2 regions of the Virgibacillus sp. LDC1 genome follow, and region 2 is predicted to be linked to the other one. Evidence: riboswitches for the same ligand, from Rfam matches in the RefSeq annotation. Region 2 holds a riboswitch; the other holds the start of a gene.
What was found. A riboswitch is a leader RNA that binds a small molecule or an ion and turns the genes downstream of it on or off. The one in region 2 is predicted to bind cobalamin.
Positions count from the first base shown of each region.

Region 1: another riboswitch for cobalamin. It lies ahead of OHJ21_RS23540 (ribonucleoside-diphosphate reductase subunit alpha); the one in region 2 lies ahead of OHJ21_RS18560 (ABC transporter substrate-binding protein).

Region 1 is NZ_JAOXLZ010000002.1:645,145-655,932, reverse strand. It holds gene OHJ21_RS23555 (laminin G domain-containing metallophosphoesterase family protein) at 592-2,400, shown strand; tRNA gene OHJ21_RS23550 (tRNA-Thr) at 2,638-2,709, opposite strand; gene OHJ21_RS23545 (MTH1187 family thiamine-binding protein) at 2,818-3,123, opposite strand; cobalamin riboswitch at 3,485-3,718, shown strand; gene OHJ21_RS23540 (ribonucleoside-diphosphate reductase subunit alpha) at 3,914-6,247, shown strand; gene OHJ21_RS23535 (ribonucleotide-diphosphate reductase subunit beta) at 7,197-8,228, shown strand; gene OHJ21_RS23530 (GNAT family N-acetyltransferase) at 8,344-9,285, opposite strand; gene OHJ21_RS23525 (hypothetical protein) at 9,419-9,553, opposite strand; gene OHJ21_RS23520 (DUF817 domain-containing protein) at 9,713-10,510, opposite strand; gene OHJ21_RS23515 (hypothetical protein) at 10,547-10,714, opposite strand.
Region 2 is NZ_JAOXLZ010000001.1:4,113,986-4,124,773, reverse strand. It holds gene OHJ21_RS18600 (Cof-type HAD-IIB family hydrolase) at 82-888, opposite strand; gene OHJ21_RS18595 (DMT family transporter) at 927-1,829, opposite strand; gene OHJ21_RS18590 (metal-dependent hydrolase) at 2,116-2,829, shown strand; gene lplA (lipoate--protein ligase) at 2,919-3,920, opposite strand; gene cobD (threonine-phosphate decarboxylase CobD) at 4,095-5,222, shown strand; gene OHJ21_RS18575 (adenosylcobinamide amidohydrolase) at 5,290-6,024, shown strand; gene cbiB (adenosylcobinamide-phosphate synthase CbiB) at 6,021-6,998, shown strand; gene OHJ21_RS18565 (histidine phosphatase family protein) at 6,995-7,783, shown strand; cobalamin riboswitch at 7,936-8,138, shown strand; gene OHJ21_RS18560 (ABC transporter substrate-binding protein) at 8,395-9,399, shown strand; gene OHJ21_RS18555 (FecCD family ABC transporter permease) at 9,396-10,442, shown strand; gene OHJ21_RS18550 (ABC transporter ATP-binding protein) at 10,439-10,788, shown strand, end outside.

The DNA of each region.
Region 1 (10,788 bases), on a different contig from region 2:
GTTTACCATGTTCGTCGGTGCCATTCATACCTGGCTTGGTCTATTCATATTCAGATATTCCGAAGAAATGGCAATCCGAATGAATCGGGATGAATACCATTTTATTTTCATTGAGCCTTTGGTGAGGGGCGGATTATATGTCTGGTTTTGTACTTATCGTGTTTGCTGTCGTGTTTCTTATACGTGGTTTATTGCGAATACGCAAACCCACATGGGGTTCCTTATATAGAATCTGGAGAATAAAGTACGAGTCTGAACCAGGTTCGGACTACGTTCAATATATCAAATCCAGTGGACTTCCTCTGCTGATTCTGGGATCCATTTTATTCGTGGCTGGAATTCTAGTTATAGTTCTTTGAGCATCTTTTATATGGCGGTTTTGTCCAGGTCCTCGCCGTTTCCCGAGATCGATATACTGCCGATGGGTCCGCACTGGAAGCGACAGATGGCTGACTGCCAATGAAAATTCAATCAGCACAGACCATGATTCACACTTTACACAAAGTGGTTTCTCTCCTAACATCCTGGTAACACACATTCAGTACAATGTCCCTATCGCAACCCATTACATCGATGAAGGGATATGACAAAATGAAGAAGAAATTCAAGAAAATACTCGCGCTGCTGTTGCCGGTCACGATGATTGCGGCACTGCTGTCCGGTTTCGAAGCGTCCGCAAGTCCGGCCGCTTCCCCAGATATCGACAATAGCTTCAAGATGGCCATACTGCCGGATACGCAAAAGTATGCGCGCTACAAAAACGAGCTTTGGCTGTCGCAAACGAATTGGATTGCAAAGAACGCGCAAAAACAAAATATTGTTTTCACCGCACATTTAGGAGATTTGGTCGATCGTGCTGATGAAGATTACGAATGGCGCAACGCCGACGAAGCGATGAAAGTACTTGATAAAGCCAAGCTTTCGTACGGTTTTTTGGCAGGAAACCATGACGTGCTCAACTCGCAGCAATACGACAACGAGCGGGATTTGGCCAAGGAACCGTTTTTGAACTATTTTTCGACAGACCGGATGAAGAACATTCCGGGTTTTACCGGCCATTCTGAGAACGGATTTAATTCCTACTATATTTTTGATGGGGCCGGGAAAAAGTACATGGCACTCTTCCTGGATTGGAGAGCGTCCGAAGAGACGTTGAAGTGGGCTCAAAAAGCAATCGACAAACATCCAACGTACCCGGTCATGGTGTTCACCCACCAACTGCTGAACATTTCCAACGACAAAAAATCAGCCGTCATGACAGATCACGGGCAATTTCTATGGGACAAGCTGATCGCGAAGAACGATCAAATCTTCCTCACCGTAAACGGTCATCATCATGGTTATGCTCACACGATCAAGAAAAATAACAAAGGTCACGACGTCGTTATGATGGTCGTTGATTATCAGAGCGCCTTCCATGGCGGCAACGGAATGTTACGAACATTTGAATTCGATATGGAGAAAAACCGCATTCATACATCCTCCTTCTCCCCATGGGTTATGGGAATGCCGGAGAAACAAAGAACCCCGTTCGATGAGGAGAGATTAGTAGACGATTTTAACGATTTTACAGTCGCGATGGATTTTGAAGAACGGTTCTCCGGATTTCAGCCCATCATTTCTGTCAATAAAGAAGTACCGAAAGTAGAAGGTACAGTCGCTTACTGGCAAATGGACAACCGTTCGGCCGCTGAAGGGCAAGCTGTGGCAGGCAAGGGAGCAGCGGTCAAAGATCTTTCCGGAAAAGGCAACGATTTGTACCGTATCGACGAAGGCGACGCCAAGCCAGGCGATTTGGTCTGGTACAAAGGAAATGCGCAAAATCCGCAAAGCAATTCGGGCATTCGCTTCTTCAACAACAAATCGGAAGAGAAAGGCTCGTATTTGCAAACGTCCGATCAAGCACCTATCAATGCATTGACATTCCCGAACGGATATACGATTGAAGCGGTCGTGAAGATCGGGCCTGATTTTGAAGCCGACAAGCATTCCTGGATGGGCATTCTGGGCCGGTACGGCACCGGACAGGACGTTGGCAAGAAAGAAGGCGACGCCGAGGCTCCGCTAGCAACGTTGGCTGTCTCAAGCTTGCGTGAAATTCAATGGGCGTCCTTCCCGCTCAATTATGGAAGCGAGCAAACGAGTTGGTCCTGGGAAATGGACGACAGCTGGCACCATATCGCGCTGGTCAACGACGGGCAATCAACGAAGATGTATATCGACGGCGTGGAAGTATTGCGCAATCCCGACACGAAGCCGCGGGGCATTGCCACGATCGGCAAACCGTGGATTATCGGCGCGAGCCAGTATGCCAATAAGCTGGACGGCGTATTTAACGGATGGATCAGCGAAATTCGTATCGTCGACCATGCACTGGAGAAAAAAGATTTCTTACCCTAGCTAGACGCATGCGCAAGCGTCGGGATGATTCCCGGCGCTTGCAGTGCTCCTGCTCGCTTTTATTCTGAGTTTTTCTGCCAGAGATTTTTGAGTTGCTACTGCTAAGGTTGATCAATATATAAAAGCTACGGGAAATTCATTCTTGGAGGCGAATTTAAAACTATCTTTAGCAATGATCACAAAAACAGCGCGGCCCCGAAAAAACGGGAAGCCGCGCTGTACTTATGTTTATAAAGATGCTGGTGAAGGGAATTGAACCCCCGACCTACGCATTACGAGTGCGTTGCTCTACCCCTGAGCTACACCAGCAAATGTGGTTCGATGTTATTCCTCACGAAACAACAAAAATTATTATAATACTTCAGCAACAAAATGCAAGTCCTATTCTTACGGAAATATCCTCCGAAAATGGCGGCATTACCCGCCTAACTTCTCCTGCACGGACTGGATCTTCTGTTTGCTCGAGGAAACTTGGTCCCTGCGGTCGTCGATCTTCACGGAAGTCGATACGCGCTGGGCACCGGACAGAAAAGGCGCTTCATGCAAAGCCTCAATCGCCCGCCAGATCATGTTGAGCTCTCCCTCGATGATGGTACTCATCGAAGTCAGCTCATTGGATATTCCATCCTGCTGTTTCAATATACGCTGCATCTCGGCAACATAAGAGCTCAAACTCGTTGTTGCGGTTCCGATCGGAATCACCGTTACCTCCGCTATAGCCATCTTTTAAAACCTCCCTCGTTCCCATCTCATCTGTTATGGAATGCTTTAAACTTCCGGATACAGTTATCATATCAATTCTAGCCCTTCATATCAAAGTCCGTCCGTCTTTAGCTTCACACAAGATATGGTGTTCCTTCCTCGTCTCGTCCATACGAATACATCTTATTTTGTCAAAACGATAATATACGTGGTATCAGCGCAGAAAAGGTCGCATTTGGTCACAATTCAGGAAATGTTATGGCCTTTTGGCAGTTTCTTAACTGGCACAATGACCGCTCGTTTGCTATAATTCTTTTTGCGTTCAATTTTAAGAATATGGTTTACAAACACAATATATTGGGTTAAATTAGATTAACAACAACCAAATATAGTGTATGTAGGTGCCGGATCAACCTATAAGGCAGTCCGGCTTAATAGGGAAGCATGGTGTAAATCCATCACGGTCCCGCCACTGTAAGGGCTCTTAGGCTGTTTATGAACCATCAGCCATCCCCATACGACATATGCCACCGAGGAACCGGAGCAAGGTCCCGGGGAAGGGAATGTCGAGGGAAGAAGCCCAAGTCAGGAGACCTGCCTATATACAGATAGACACCAACCTACGGGGTTTTAGGTAAGTGTTCGTTAAACTTGCGTCTGTACATAACATCTTGCCCGTTCACGGGCTTATGGCAAACGTCATTTTCGAATCACAGCGCACGGACATTTTCAAGCCTGCCCGCGGGTTTTAGAAAATGTTTTTTTGATGTCCTTTTTCATATTTCCCCCGAAGAAAGCGAGGAATTTATTCATGCCCCAGCTCGTAGTTAAACCGAACAACCGTCAGCTCGCCTTTGATGAAATTCGTCTCTCCGTCTATGCCGACCGGACTCTGAAAGGATTGGACATGCTCGATAAGGAGCGTCTGCTTCGCGGCGTCAATGCCAAATTGCGCGGTGAGCAAGTTACCGGCGAAGAAATCAGCAGCGCCTTCACGATGTCCGCCCTTGAGCTTGTAACCAAGGAAGAACCGAATTGGAAGTTTGCAGCTGCGCGTTCGTTTCTGACCTCTTTATATAAAAAAGCGGCCACCAACCGCCGATACAAAGCCTATCCGGAGGAACCGTACGGTGCCTTCTACCCGCTCATTACGGAGCTTGTACAGAAAGGCATCTATCGCGAGGATCTTCTGACCAGCTACACCAAAGAACAAATCGAAGAACTCGGCGAATGCATCGATCCAAGCCGCGATCTGCTGTTTGATTACATCGGTCTGTTGACGCTGGCTGAGCGTTACCTGGCAAACGACTTTGACGGTCGCGTCATGGAACTTCCGCAAGAACGCTATATGGTCATCGCGATGTTCCTCATGCACAACGAGCCTGCCGACAAGCGTCTTGACCTTGTCAAAGAAGCCTACTGGGCCATGAGCAACCTGTACATGACGGCTGCTACGCCGACCATGTCTAATGCAGGCAAAAAAGTAGCCGGTCAGCTTTCCAGCTGCTTCATCGATACCGTGGACGACTCCCTGGAAGGAATCTTCGATTCCAACACGGATATCGCCCGTCTCAGCAAAATGGGCGGCGGCATCGGGGTGTACCTCGGTAAAGTCCGTGCACGCGGCTCTGACATCCGCGGTCACAAGAACACCAGCTCCGGCGTTATCCCTTGGATTCGCCAGTTGAACAACACCGCTGTTAGCGTTGACCAATTGGGAACTCGTAAAGGCGCCATCGCCGTTTACCTGGATGTGTTCCACAAAGACATCCTGTCCTTCCTCGATCTGAAGTTGAACAACGGTGACGAGCGCATGAGAGCACATGACGTGTTCCACGGTGTATGTCTGCCTGACCTGTTCATGGAGGCTGTAGAAGCACGTGAAGAGTGGAGCCTGTTCTGTCCGCATGAAGTGAAGAAAATCATGGGCTGGAAAGACGAGAACGGCCGTCCGCTGGGCTTGGAAGACTTCTATGATCAAGGTCAAGGCGAAGGCGAATTCCGTCAAAAGTATGCTGAAGCCGTGGCGAACCCGCTGCTGCCGCGCATTACGGTACAAGCCATCGACATTATGAAGCGCATCATGAAATCCCAGCTTGAGACGGGCACGCCGTACATGTTCTACCGCGACACGGTCAACCGTGCGAACCCGAACTCTGCGCATGGCATGATCTACTCTTCCAACCTGTGCACCGAGATCATGCAGAACCAATCTCCGACGGTCGTTGAGCAAGAGGAGCTGGTTACGAAAGACGGCCAAACCCGGATCGTGATTTCCAAAATCCCTGGCGATTTCGTTGTCTGCAACCTGAACTCCATCCACTTGGCTCGTGCTGTACCTGCCGGTGTGCTGGAGCGTCTCGTTCCGATCCAGGTTCGCATGCTGGATAACGTCATCGACATTAACAATATTGAAGTTCTGCAAGCTCAATACACCAACAGCCAATATCGTGCGGTCGGTCTCGGTACCTTTGGTCTGCACCACTTGCTGGCGCTGGAAGGCATCCGCTGGGAATCCGACGAAGCCGTTGCCTATAATGACAACCTGTATGAGCACATCAACTACCTGCTCGTTAAATCCAGCATGGAGCTGGCCAAGGAAAAAGGCCACTATCCGAAGTTCAAAGGCTCCGACTGGGAGAGCGGCGAGTACTTCACGTTCCGCGGTTACACCGACGGCGAGCATGAAGGCAAATTCGTAACCACCGAACAATGGCGCGAATTGCAGCAAGAAGTACAAGCGAACGGTGTCCGTAACGCATGGCTGTTTGCCATCGCGCCGAACGGCTCCACTTCGATCATCGCGGGTTCCACGGCGAGCATCGATCCATTGTACGAACTTCTGTCTTATGAAGAAAAAACCACCTATAAAGTGGCTAACCCGGCTCCGGATCTGTCCGAAAAAACGATCTGGTACTATAAAACGGCTTTCTTGATCGACCAGCATTGGTCCATCAAAATGGCTGCCGCCCGTCAGCGTCACGTTGACCAGGCGCAAAGCTTTAACCTGTATGTCCGCCCTGATATCCGGGCTTCGGAATTCCTGGAGCTGCACCTGCATGCCTGGAAAGCCGGCATCAAGTCCACGTACTATGTACGCAGCCGTGCGCTGACGATTGAAGAGTGCGAAAGCTGTGCTAGCTAACCTTTAATTTCGAACCCACCCAAACCCTCCCTTCCAAGGGAGGGCCCCAAGGGCTCTGCCCTCTGGACACCCGCAAGGTGTGCAGGGTGTGAATGAGGCGCTTCTACGTTACTCTGGTGGCTAGGAGCGCTTTCTCCCTTCGGGAACGCTGGAATGTAGTGCGGAGGCTAATGAGTTACTTCGTGCGTTTAATTGAGCTGCTGTCTGCTGGGATCGCTCTCCCCTTGGGAATCGCTTCTCATGCGGTGCAGGGACCATGTGTTACTTCGTGCGTTTAATTGAGCTGCTGTCTGCTGGGATCGCTCTCCCCTTGGGAATCGCTTCTCATGCGGTGCAGGGACCATGTGTTACTTCGTGCGTTTGGTTGAGCTTCTGCCTGCTGGGATCGCTCTCCCCTTGGGAATCGCTTCTCATGCGGTGCAGGGACCATGTGTTACTTCGTGCGTTTGGTTGAGCTGCTGTCTGCTGGGATCGCTCTCCCCTTGGGAATCGCTTCTCATGCGGTGCAGGGACCATGTGTTACTTCATGCGTTTGGTTGAGCTGCTGTCTGCTGGGATCGCTCTCCCCTTGGGAATCGCTTCTCATGCGGTGCGGGACTACTGAGCTACTTCGTGCGTTTTGTTGAGTTACTGCCTGCGTGGATCGCTCTCCCTTCGGGAATCGCTTCTCATGCGGTGCAAACAAGCATCAAACGGCTGCATGCGGGTGTTCCCCGCATAGCAGGAGTGGATAAGCTTTCTAAATAGAAGACTACAAGGGTAAGGGTATCCAATCGGAAGAGTTTACGTCCGCATTTGGGAGTCCTTTGCAACCTTAAAAATACATTCAGGCAAAGGGCGGACAACAAGCGGCTGGAGATGGATACCCGTCCCGTGAATATGCTGGGAATTGTCCCTCAGCTTTGCCTATTCGCCGCCCTATCATGATATACAAGGAGAGAAAATCGGCATGCAAATGCAAAAGATATTTAACACCGAAGCACCCAACCGCTCCACTCGCGTCATTGAAGGTGAATGCTCCGGGATCTTGAACTGGAACGACATTCGGATGCCTCATATGTATAAGCTGTATAAGGTCCTGCTGCTGAACCACTGGATCGCAGACGAGATTCCGATGTCCAAGGATGCCCAGCAGTTCCCCCGCCTGGACCCTGAAGAGCAGCGCACCTTCAAGATCAACATCTCCCTGCTCGCTGTTCTGGATTCCATGCAGACGATGTTTGTAAGCGACGTGAAGCGTTATTTCACCGATTCGTCGCTCGAAGCCATCTCAGCCATCATCGGTCAGCAAGAGGTGGTTCACAACCAATCCTATTCCTATGTGCTTTCCTCCATCGTGTCGGAGCAAGAGCAGAAGGAAATCTTTGAATACTGGAAGCATGATCCGGTACTTCTGGAGCGCAATCAGTTCATCTCGAACATTTACCAGAACTTCCGAGACAATCCGTCGCCGCAATCCTTCTTCGAAGCGATGGTAGCGGACCTGATCCTGGAAGGCATCTTCTTCTACAGCACGTTTGCCTTCTTCTACAACTTGGCTCGTGACCAGAAGATGATGGCAACCAGCCAGATGATCTCCTATATTCAGCGTGATGAGAACCAGCACTGCTACTTCTTCGCCGAAGTGTTCAAGCAGCTGCTCAAGGATTTCCCTGAGCTGAACTCCAAAGAGAACATCGACTACCTGTACCGCACCATCGACCGTGCCGTCGAGCTCGAAACCAACTGGGCCCACTACACGCTCAGCAATGTGCGCGGCATCGATCTGAACGAATTGGGCGATTACATCAAGTACATCGCAAACCGTCGCATCACCATGATGGGTCTGGAAAAAGCCTACGAAGGCGTGGACGTTAACTGCATGCCGTGGATCAAGCCTTTCTCCGATGAAGCCCTCAACGCAACGAAGACCGACTTCTTCGAAGCTAAATCCCGTAACTACGGCAAAGTTGGCGACGACAACGGTTTTGACGATCTATAAGCTCCTCTCCATAAACACAAACCTCCGTGATCCCTTAACAGGAATCCACGGAGGTTTTTTTATTACTACATATGATCGGCCACAGTCCATTTCTCTTACTTACGGTTTATAAGTGCTACCCCTTGGCTGCCCATACCTCGATCTCTACCTGAATGGACGGCATCGCCAGTGCCGGCACGTAGGCCATCGTCATGGCCGGCGCCTTTCCCCCGTGGAATTTCTCCCATACCTGGTGGAAGTGATCCCAGTCGACCTCCTGAGCCGCCCAAATGTTGATTTTGACGATATGATCCGCCGACATCGCTTCCGCAGCCAATAACCTCTCAATGTTCGCCAAGGTATTCTCCACCTGCTGCTTCATATCTTCCGGTAAGTTCCCCTCCCTATCGGTTCCCACCTGACCGGAGAAGACCACCAGCCCGGCCCCTCTCGAAACCTGTGTTACATGGGTATAAGGCCCGATCGGCGGGGCGATAACACGCGGATTATACCGCTGAATTGGAGACCGCTGCTCCTCATCGGCTTCATTCAAAATAGCCAGCGTCTGATGGTCCTCCCACTTTCCGTTAATCTTTACGTTTTTCCTGGCAATGCCCTCCTTATGGAATCCGGCTTTCAAAAGCACTTGGATCGAGCCCAGGTTGTGCGGCATCACGCCGGCCTCAATCCGGTGAAACTTCAATTCCTGAAAGGCAAACTTCACTACCAATTGAACCGCCTCGGTCATATAGCCCTTTCCGTTATGGTCTTGGTCCAGAAAATAACCGATCCAGCAGCTCTGCAGATTCCCCCGCACCACTTCGGTCAGCATAATCTCGCCGATCAACACTCCGGTGTCCCGCAGTCCAATCACATAGAGATACCCCTGATCCGTCTTGCTGGATTCCCGGGCCTTTCGAATCCGTTCGAGTTGTCCTTCACTGGTGTAGAATTCGTCTCCTCTTAGGCCCGTGAACCGTTGGAAAAAATCCCGGTTATCCACCTCAAGCTTCAGCAGTGCCTCTACATCCGATTCCTCTACCGACCTGACATAAATCTGTTTCCCTTGCATGAACATGGTATACCTCTCCTTTGTTCGAATCATTTAGAAACGCAAAAAAACACCACAGCGCACCTGTGGTGTACATGCCGATCTATGCAACCACAAGCAAGCGACCTGTGGTGTTCAATTCCACTGCATCCTCATTCGGTCACCGAATGGAAGGATCCTTGATCGCTGAATATCCGATTTTGGACACACTTCTCCCATAATCGGACGGATCAAAGAAAACAGCGGTGGAGTATCCCATGCCTTTTGCCAAAGACGCCAATGATCTTTTTTTCATGTGAATACCCCCTTCTGCTTCGCGCCGTTCATCTATGCTAAACATCTATGTTCATGCAAAAATCGCTCGCCTTACAGCTCGAGTCGCAACGTTAGCTTTACATAATCTAATGAACCATAGGATACATGATTTGGCATGAATGATCAAATCCAACTGGATTCACATGACCGTTCCCTTCGGATTGTTTTTGGCCGGTCCTCTGCCCTGCTTCAGATGCTTCAGCTGGGCGACAATGATGACACTGATCACCACCAGCAGAAACCACGAGCTGATTTTGCCGATATGCACCAGACTCCATGTCCGCTCCTGACCCGGATAAGTCCAGGCTCCGAGAAACGTGGAAATATTCTCAGCAATCCAGATGAAAAAGCCAATCAGCAGAAACGACAGCACCAGCGGCATCCGCAAGGTTTTTCCGTCCACGTCAAAATACACCATGGTTCTGCCGAAAACCACGAATAACAGTGCCGTGAGAAGCCAGCGTGCATCCCACACGTAGTGATGGGTAAAGAAATTGGCATAGATCGCTGCGCTGATCAGCACGGTCAGCACAGGCTGCGGCCAGCCGGTAATGCGCAAATTCATTCGACGCCAAGCCTGGCATATATAACTGGCTACACTGGCGTACATGAAGCCGCTGTACAGCGGGACCCCGCCAATTTTGCTCCAGCCCTCCTCCGGGTAAGACCACGAGCCCATATGCACTTTATACAGCTCCAGCATCAAACCGATGACGTGAAAGACGCAGATGACCTTCAGCTCATCCCATGTCTCCAGCTTGCTCACCAGCATCCCGATTTGGGCCAAGACGCATATGAGAAGGATGAGGTCATACCGCGGCAAACCCGGAATCTCAACCACCTTGGTCAGTCCCAGCGCGCCGAAGATCATAACCGGAAATATGCAGGACAAGGCCTGATGATAACCGAAAATCCACAGCTTCCGTATAAATTCCATAAGCTCCTCCTACCACCTGCATTCGTATACTTCACCCTACCACAGACCGCGAATGGAATAAAAGAACAGCGTTGTCATAATTAGTCCCAGCCATTGACGGGCGTAAAGCAAAAAAAGTGAGCAGCCCTTCAGCCGCTCTCTCATCAGTTTACGTCCTTTTTGACCATGCTTGGGGTTTTCGCATAACGCCAATGATGAGTTCAACCACCCCCGTCCAATCGCTTGATCCCTTTCGGGTTACCCTGTCTTGCGCTAAGCTTCAACAGCTCGAAGGATCC
Region 2 (10,788 bases):
CATGGACTCAATGTATAGACATGAACAAGCCCCCATGGATATCATGGAGGCTTATTTGCGTATATCTATTTGTCCCGGATATTAACCTTGGTTAAGCACGAATTTATCAATGACATGTTTCACGCCGTCTTCGTTATTCCCAAGCGTTACGTAATCGGCAATCGCCTTAAGCGGCTCAATCGAATTGCCCATAGCGACGCCAAGTCCGGCGGCCTCCAGCATTTCGTGATCGTTCCAGGAGTCGCCGACAGCGATGGTTTCCTTGAGATCGCAGCCAAAATGATCGGCTAGGAAGGTGAGGGCATGTCCTTTCGTGCCTTCCTTATGCATGAATTCAAGAAAATGAGGCTTGGATTTGGTAATATGCACTTCATCGCCCAGCAGCTCGCGGAATACAGGGATCAGTTCATCCAGATAGTCGGGATCGTCAATAATGAGCATTTTCGGGGTCGGTTTCTGAACCATCTTCATAAAATCAGGCTCGATATAATACGGCGTCCGGTTCAGGGCGCAGTAATCGATCAGCTTCTGGTTCTCTTCACGGGCATAAAGCTTGTCATCGATGTAGGTTTGCAGATGGAGATTATGCTCTACGCAGTATTCATACAGCTTCACGGCAGCGTCGACGGGAACGAAGCGTTCGTAGAGAACCTTTTCGTCGAGCAGATTTTTAATTAAGGCACCTTGGTAGGTGATAATAGGAACATTAAGTCCGGTTTGACGGGCAATTGCCTGAGCCGACGCATAGGCACGTCCGGTTGCCAGTGTCACAACGACACCGTGGGCTACGGCTTGCTCAAGCGCCTGCTGGACGCCGGGGGTTACTTCCTTATCGTCATTGATCAGGGTGTCGTCAATGTCGATCGCCATCAATTTGTAAGTTGTCATGGGTATCTCTCCTTTGGATTCTGTCTCTGTCTTTAACTCTATTGTACCTTCTGTGGCGCAGACTTCAATTCCGCAATCATCATTCCTGCCAAAATGCATAGACAACCGATGCCGCCGGTGAGCGTAAGCCGCTCTCCCGCAAACAGAATTCCGGTCAGCGCGGCGAATACCGGCTCCGTTGCATAGATGATGGCCACCCTGGACGGCGTCGTATATTTTTGACAGACGGTTTGGATCCAGAAGGCGAATGCGCTGGTGGGTCCGATGGATACCACCAGTGCCCACAGCACGTTCGGTTGGGTTAGCTTGTCCATCAGGTCGGTCACATTGCCGACATGTTCGGTTAGTGCAGATGCCGCTAAGCTTAATACCCCTACGACAGCCATCTGGAGCGCCGCCAGCAGCAAAGAGGGATATCGACCGGCATACACGCCCGTATAACCAATATGGAGCGCAAAACCGATGGCGCAAACGAATACCAGCAAATCCCCCTTATTCAAGCTCATGCCGGAACCGGTGAAGGTAAGCAGATACAGACCCGCTGCCGCAAGCAAGGCACTGATCCAGGTGAACCTGGAGATGGAGTGCTTTAACAGGGCATAGGATATGAAAGGGACCAGCACGACGGACAAGCCGGTAATAAAGCCTGTATTGGACGTGGTTGTGTACAGAAGGCCCGCGGTTTGAAAGGCGTATCCTATAAATAAAAAAAGACCCAGCAGGCAAGCATGCAGCAGCATGTTGCCGGATATTAGCTTCCACTGACTTCGGTAAAAGAGGGTGATGATCAATGCAAGGAGCAGGGCCGCTCCCAAAAAGCGGACGGAATTGAAAGCCATCGGCGGGAGCACGCGGACCGCATGCTGAACGATGAGGAACGTAGATCCCCACATCATAGCCACCAGAAGCAGGCTGAGATCGGCAATTCGTGAGCGATTCACTCGGTAGTCATCCTTTCTTGAAGATGTGAAACTCCTGATGAGATTCCCGTGCATTCGTCCCTGGTCGCAACCTTGGGCAAGTGATCAAATTGTATCCCATATCAGAGAATCGGACAACCATTTTTAAGCCTAACCCAAGTGGAAGGGGTAGACAAAAAGAGGATGATTTTGCTATACTATTGAACCGAACGTATATTCTCATAACCCTGGGCTATCGGACGTGAAGACCGGCAACGATCCATCGATCCCATAGTCAGCATTGAGCTTAGAAAGGAAGATTGTCATCATGATGGGCAGAGCTCATTTGATTATTAGCACAGGGGTCACGTTATCCGTCATGGGCATGAGCGGAGTGCCTGTCACATTGCCGGCTGCCGCAGTGGCTTTGGTTAGCGCACTGCTTCCCGACATCGACGAGCCCAACTCCCTGCTGGTTCGCAAAGCCATTCCTTCCGGGCTGCTGCGAATCCTTCAGCTGGCGATGATTGGCGCAGCCATCTTCGTTGTCTTCTACGGCAAGGAGTATGCCCCATGGAACATCGCCCTGGCCGGGCTGATCGGGGTGGTTTCGTACCTGCCAAGCCGGACCCTGCGCCATATTGTCATGTTCCTGATCGGTCTCGGACTGATATCCTTCGGGCAGGACTTCAGCCCATGGAACACGATTGCAGGCAGCGTGCTCATTGCAGGCTCCTTGGTAACCCACCGGGGGTTAACCCATACCGTCTATGCCGCAGCCGGATGGACGGGTCTGCTGTATTTTGCATCGCAGGGCAAGATCGGCGGGGAAAGTCTGTGGTTTGCCGGCGGTTTATCCTACTCGATTCATTTGCTCGCAGATGCACTGACCAACCGCGGAATCCGTCCGCTTCCTCCATTCAAATGGAGAATTAAACTGAAAATCATGAGCACCGGAAGCAAATGGGGACGCACGGTAGAGAATGCATGCATTGTGTTGACGCTGGTCCTTGTTTGGTATGTGTTTATGGCCTCCTCTTGATCCGAAGTATTCCTGTTTGAAATGAAAGAGCCTCCCACCCTTTGCAAATTGCACACGGGGCGGGAGGCTTATTTAGATTTCAGCCGGATCTATTCCTCAAGAAAGATGAGGCCGATCAGATCGTCGAACTCCAGGTTGCCGAAGTAATGCTTGACGTTGATGTCGGATAGGGCCGTGCGCACAGCAGTTTCTTCATACCGTTTGCCGCGCAGCAGGTTTTCAATATCCGCCACATCGCCGACGCCGAAGAAGTCGCCGTAAATCTTGATCTCTCCGATATGCCCTTCACGGATGTCCATGCGGATATCGATAATGCCCACCGGGAACTTCTTGGCATGCTTCACATTGCTTTCAGGGGATAGTCCATAGTTCCAATCCCAATTCTGGTAGCGTTCCTTCGAAATCTGGTTGATGATCTCCCAGTCCTTCTCTTGAAGGACATATTGGGGTACTTGATCAGGCTCCATACCGAAAATCGAGCGAAGCAGCTCCGCGCGGAACTGTTCGATCGTCATATCCGTACCAAGCAGCTCCTTAATGTTCGCCACGCGGCTGCGGACGGATTTGGTGCTCTTGGATTTGAATTTTTCCGGATTGGCATTCAGCGAGGCTTGGACATCATCCAGGTTCAGGTCAAACATGAGTGTGCCGTGGCTGAACATGCGTCCCCGCGTCGAGAACTGTGCGTTCCCCGAAATTTTCTTCTCGCCGACCTGCAGGTCATTCCGGCCGCTGAGCTCGGCGGGTACGCCCATCTTTTGCAGGAAGTTGATGACCGGCTGCGTGAACTTCAGGAAGTTGTGGAAGGACTGTCCGTCATCCTTCGTAATGAAGCTGAAATTCAGGTTGCCGAGATCATGGTATACAGCCCCGCCCCCGGACAACCGGCGTACAACCTGAATGTTGTTGTCACGAACGTATTCCTGGTTGATCTCTTCGATCGTATTCTGATGCTTTCCGATAATAATGGAAGGCTTGTTGATATAAAAGAGAAGGTAGCTCTCGTCCATGGACAAGTGCTTCAAGGCATATTCTTCAATCGCTAGGTTAATGGATGGATCATGGATCCCCTGATTATCGATAAATAGCATAGTATCCTCCGTCGTCACAATTCAAAATGTGGTGCTTCCAGACTATTGTAAACCAATTTTAAGACAGAGACAAAGCATTCCATGTTGACGAGTCAGGGACGGTAGCGACATAATGATGGCATTACATAACGGCAGGGCTTGCAAGAGCCAGGGCATGGAACAGGAGGAGCCCTTATGAACGACAAAAAACAACCCTTGATCGAGGTGTACGGCCACGGAGGGGACGTGGAGACGGCGGCTGCCGCATTCGGAAGGCAAGCCTCGGCTTTCCTGGATTACAGCGCCAATATTAACCCGCTCGGACCGCCGCAAGGGGTAATTACGGCCATACAAGAGGGAATGAGTGCGGTCATTCGTTATCCGGATCCGGGACACCGCAAGTTTAAGGAGCTGCTCGCAGCGGAGTTAGGCACCGATCCCCGGCGAATTTTAGTCGGCAACGGGGCGGCCGAGTGTATGGCGCTGTTGTTGATGGGCCTTACGCCAAGGACTGTGGGCGTGGTTGACCCGTGTTTTTCCGAATACCGGGAGTTGTCCTTAAAATTTGGCTCGGACATCCGCTCCGTGTGCGGACATCCGGAGAGGGACTGGCGTGCAGACAAGGCGGATGTGATGGAGCTGTTGACTCGCACGGATCTCGTGTTTTTGGGACAGCCCAACAATCCGAACGGGGTTCAGTACAGCCTTGAGGATATCCGTGAAATAGCGGCATGCGCTGAGCAAGAAGGGACCTGGCTGGTGCTGGATGAAGCCTTTATCGACTTTATTCCGCTTGAAGACAGACAGACCCTGATGCCAGAGCTTCAGGACTATCCTCGAACCGTGATTGTCCGATCGATGACCAAGTTTTATGCGATTCCGGGTTTGCGGCTCGGGTATACGGCCGCGCATCCCGATGTGATACGCAAGATGGCAGGCAAGCAGGTGACATGGAGCGTCAATGGACTGGCGCTGCTTGCAGGAGAGGCATGTCTTGGCAGCGGGAGGGACTACGAGCAGAATACGCTGCATTTGATTCGCGCAGAGCGCGAGAAGCTCATACGGGGTGTACGAGCGCTGGGGCTTGACGTTACGCCGGGGGAGGCCAATTTTCTACTCATGGAGCTTCCGCGGCCCTGGAATGCCGAGATGTTTCAGTCGGAGATGGGGAGACGCGGCGTGCTTGTCCGCAGCTGCGCCATGTACCCGGGCCTCGGTGAGCGTCATATCCGGCTGGCCGTTAAACATGTTGAAGATAACGACAGGCTGCTTGCCATTATGGCGGAGGTTTTTGGGATTTGTTCTGAAGAAGAAGCAACCTAGGATATCAAGCGGCAAATGAGTTTGGGATCAGGCAGATTTAGATCATAGAGAGCAGGGAGAGAGAAGCATGGCCGTACCTTTTCTGAAAGGCAAGAATCACTTATATCGTTCGAATGCGTGGCAAGGAGCGGTGGTGTCCCTCGAATCGGAGCAGGAACAGCCGCATATCCGCATATCGCTTCCGGAGCCGGCTGCGTTTATTAGCAGCGCCATATATGGCGGCGGATTCGTGCGTTTGGATCATATCGTGAACCGTTATGTGGACCGGCATTATGATTGCAGCGACCCCGTGAACGATATGTTTAACTTTATGGGTGCTCACGGTTATCCGGCTGAATCCACAGCTGGATTGATGACGGCGGTAAACCTGAAATATGCCTCCATCCGGGAAGAGCGGAGTGAACAAGTTTCCATCCTTTGCTGCACCACCGCCGGCGTGGGCAATGCAGCCCGTGCCGGGTCGAGTCGAACGACCTTTGCGGCTTACCAGCCGGGCACGATTAATATTATGCTGCTGATCGACGGGATGATGACGCCGGCATGCATGCTGAACGCCGTGTTGACCGCGACGGAAGCGAAGGCCGCCGCGCTGTATGACCTGGGCGTGAAAGATCATGAAACCGGAGCCGTCGCGACCGGGACGACAACGGACGCCATGGTCCTTGGGGTCAGCGGCAATACAGCCTATGGCGTAAATCACCATTATGCCGGAACCGCAACCGATCTGGGCGGCATGATCGGCCGCCTTGTCTACGAGAGTGTTACGGAAAGCATTGCCGCCGAAAGAGAGGACCGGATATGACCGTCGTGTGGGTCATTTGGGCTGCGGTCGTGCTGGACCTGCTGATCGGAGATCCGAGATGGCTCCCCCATCCCGTCATTGGCATGGGGAAAGCCATCCGCCGGGTTGAAGGCTGGATTCGCCATTGGGCGACTTCCGCTCAGAGCCTGAAGCGGGCGGGGATACTGCTGCCGGTGATCGTGGCCGGCGGCTCCTTCGTGCTGGCGTGGCTGCTGCTGGAGCTGTGCGCGGCGATTCATCCTTGGCTTGCGTGGGGGGTGGAGATCGTGCTTATTGCGACTACGATTGCCATCAAGGGGCTGCGAGGGGCAGGATTGGAGGTCTACGGCCATCTTCGCTCCGGCCATATCGCGGAGGCCCGGCGCGCGCTCAGCATGGTTGTCGGGAGAGACACCGGCCATCTGGATGAGCCGGAGATTGTGCGGGGAACGGTGGAGACGGTTGCGGAGAATATCGTGGATGCGGTCATCGCTCCGCTGTTTTTTGCCCTGATCGGGGGAGCGCCGCTGGCGATGGCCTATCGGGCCGTAAACACGCTCGACTCCATGGTCGGTTATAAAAACGAGAAATACCAGCATATCGGCTGGGCATCCGCAAGGCTGGACGATATGGCCAATTGGATACCGGCACGCCTGACCGCAGGGCTGTTGACCATGGTAGCTGCGATGTTTTCGCTGCAATGGAAAAAAGCGATCAAGATGGTCAGAAGAGATGCGCGAAAGCACCCCAGCCCGAACAGCGGCTTCCCGGAATCAGCCGTTGCCGGTGCTCTGGGCATTCGTCTGGGAGGCGAGAATTCCTATCAGGGTATCATCTCGTTCCGGGCTTACATGGGGGATGCTGATCGCCCGCTTGAAGCGGAGGATATCCGGGTGACCAACCGTTTGCTGCTGGGCGTATCGGTTTTGTTTACGTTACTGGGTACCGTTGTGCTCGGACTTGTTGCTGCATCAGGAGGAAGGCTGTGGATATGAGGATTACCCTGCATCTGGTCCGTCATGGCCGCACGCTGTGGAACGAGGAGCGCCGTTATCTCGGTCACGAGGATCAAGGGATTCTGAGGGAAGGCAGACAGCAGCTCCTCCCGCTGCGGGAAAGGTTTTTTACCGGGCAGTTTGTCCGGATCTATTGCAGCGATCTCCTTCGATGCAGGCAGACGCTGAATGTTATCCTATCGGATTCAACAATGGCTGCTATTCCTGATGATGAAGCTTTGGGCAGGTTTATACCGGGTGTCGAGTATGATCCGCGCCTGCGCGAGCTTGACTTCGGGGATTGGGAAGGGAACACCTACGAGGATTTGAAGTCGGATACCTCCTATCGACGCTGGATTGATAACCCTGCAGAAGTTACGCCGCCGAATGGGGAGAGCTGGGAAGCGTTCCGTTCCCGGGTTCAGGCATTTTTGACCGGATTGTCTTTGGATTTGAAGGAACTGTTGCATGTGGAGGAAGATCCGGATACCCTTGTGCAGGCAGAGGCAGAGGCAGAGGCAGAGGCAGAGGCAGAGGCAGAGGCAGAGGCAGAGGCAGAGGCAGAGGCAGAGGCAGAGGCAGAGGCTGCTGGCTACGGCCTGGGAACACAGAGAGCGGGGCTTGATGTGCTTGTGGTCACCCATGGGGGCGTTATCCGGCAGATCGCCGCAGCCACCCTTCCGCATACGGAATTCTGGGGGACGCAGGTATCGCCGGGCGAGGAGCTCAAGCTGCAATTGACATGGGATGGAGAACGCTGGCAAGGCGTACGGGTAAGCGAATAAATGAAATCGTATGATATCGGTGCGGAATGGGCGATAACGGGATGAATCCGTATCCTGACGCATTTGAAACGACCGAAACTTTCGGTTGTAAGAGGAGGGTTTATCGCCTATAATCTTGGGCAGAGAAACCATGCTTGGCCTATCATACATAAATTCATATTATTTGCGAGGGTCCCGGACAGAAGGCGTTATTGTCTTTCTGCCGGGTTAATAGGGAAGCCGGTGCAAGTCCGGCACGGTCCCGCCACTGTGAAGCAGGGACTTCTCCATATGCCACTGAGCCATAGCGCTTGGGAAGGCGGAGAAGTCGTTACAGCCTGCAAGTCAGGAGACCTGCCCTCGGCGAATGAATGACGGTCCTTCGAGGAGAGGATTACGTTTGCCGAACCCATGCAGCATGTATGGGCGGAAGTTTAAGGCGCTATCTGTGAACGGTTATCCAGATGTCCTTATGTTAAAACGTAATCCCTGAGTCCTTGTTTACGAGGAGTCAGGGATTTTTGCTTCTTTTGGAGTATGACGATTGATGTTTTTCTCCCGGTAAGGATCAGTTGAAGGAATGTAGACTTGCAGCGCCAGGTTCTCAATTATGTATAGGGGGATTTCAAGAGATGAAAGCATTAAACAAAACATGGTCCGTACTTCTGGTAGCCATACTGATGGCCCTGGCCTTGGTCGGCTGTGGAGGCGAAGAAGCGGCGCCGAAGGATACAACGCCGCCTGCACAGCAGGAAGAGCAGAATAACGAAGCGCCGGCAAATTCCGGCGAAGAGCTTAAAACGGCGTATCCGCTGACCGTTAAGGATTCAACCGGGGTTGAAATGACGTTTGAGAAAGCTCCGGCCAAAGTTGCATCCCTGACACCGTCCGAGACGGAAAAACTGTTCGCCTTGGGCCTGGATGAGGAAATCGTTGGCGTGTCCGATAATGACGATTATCCGGAAGCGGCCAAATCCAAGCCTAAATTGGGCGGGTTTCAAGTGAATGAAGAGGCTATTATTGCAGCCGATGCCGATGTGGTATTTGCCGCTTCGATGAATGCCCAGAATGCCGAGAAATTGCGTGAGCTTGGCGTTACCCTGTTCGTCAATGATCCGAAAACCATTGATGCCGTGATGGAGAACATCGAACTGATCGGGCAAATTACCGACCGTCAAGCGGAGGCGAAAGCGGTCGTGGATCAGATGAAGCAGGAATTGGCTACCGTTACGGAAGCCGTGAAAGCCGTGAAGGATGAAGACAAGAAGAAAGTATACGTAGAATTCTCTCCGGGATGGACTGTCGGCAAGGGCGAGTTTATGGATGAGATCATCACCTTAGCTGGCGGCGTTAACGCAGCCGGCGATGCGGAAGGCTGGTTCGAAATCAGCGAGGAAAATATTATCGCTGCGAACCCCGATGTCATTTTGTACACGGACGATGTGGTAGATGAAGCAACCAAGAAAACATTGGATCAGCTGATTAAGGAGCGCGGCGGCTGGGATCAGATCGATGCCATCAAGAATGATCAGGTCATTTCCGTGGATGCGAACCTGCTGAGCCGTCCGGGTCCCCGTGTGACGCAAGGGTTGATTGAAGTGGCGAAGGCCGTTTATCCGGAACTGATGAATCCATGAGTAAAAAACTTGCAGGATTCGGTGCGGCCGGCATACTCCTATTACTGTTAACCTTGGTTGTCAGTCTCGGAATCGGCTCCGTGCACCTGCCTGTGAGAGAGATTGGGGCGATGCTGCTGCACCGGCTGCCGGGAATCGGCGATTCCATCGTTCCGGGCTGGGAAGCTTCCTCCGAGCAAATCCTCATGAAGGTGAGATTGCCGCGGATCCTGCTTGGGATGCTCGTTGGAGCCTCCCTGGCGGTGGCCGGAGCCGCCTTTCAAGGCGTACTTCGCAATCCGCTGGCGGATCCGTTTACGCTCGGTGTATCCTCGGGTGCTGCGCTTGGCGCAGCATCCCTGATTTTTTTCGGGATGGAATATTCCTTTGCCGGAGGTTACACGCTGCCGCTTGTAGCGTTTATGACCGGAGCAGGCACCCTATGGGCCGTTCTGCTGTTGGCAAGGGATCAAGGAAAACTGCCGATCCACGGGCTCATTCTGTCCGGTGTGGTGATGCAGTCGTTTCTGGGCGCCGTCGTTTCCTTTTTGACGGTCATGTCCAAAGATACGGTAAACCAGATCCTGTACTGGACGATGGGGAGCCTGAGCATGCGTGGATGGTCGTATACGGCCATCCTTTTCCCGTATTTTATCGCAGGTTTTATATACTTATGGAGCAGGTCGCGGGCGCTTAATATTTTGTCGCTGGGGGAACGGCAGGCCGCCCATATGGGCTTGAATGTGGATCGGCTGAAGACCAGCGTGCTCATCGTGGCTACCCTGCTTGCCGCCGCAGCCGTGTCGGTCTCCGGCGTGATTGGATTCGTGGGACTTGTGGTACCGCATATGATCCGGCTGATCACCGGCTCCGATTATCGCGTCATTGTTCCACTGTCGGCTCTGGGCGGCGCGATATTCATGGTCTGGTGCGATACGGCGGCACGGTCCGTGCTGGCACCAACGGAAATACCGCTCGGTGTGGTTACGGCATTCATAGGCGCTCCATTCTTTGCGTTTTTGCTATACCGGAACAAAAAACGGCGCAGGGAGGGTTTATCATGATTACAGCTCAAGGACTTGGCAAAGCCTATGGCAAGGTGCCGATTCTTGAAGGCGTGGACCTTCATATTGCCGAAGGGGAATGGTGGGGAATCATCGGTCCGAACGGAAGTGGTAAGTCTACCCTCATGCAGCTGTTATCCGGTGTGGAGAGCCCTACGAAAGGAAGCGTGACGCTTCGGGGGAAGGAGCTTGGACACTATAATCGAAAGGCACTGGCCCGGATCGTGGCGGTGCTTCAGCAGGAAGGGCTTGATCCTACCGATTTTACCGTCCGGGAAGTGCTGGAGATGGGAAGATTCCCATTCCTGAACTGGCTTGGCCGTGAAGATAAGGATGCAGCACCGCT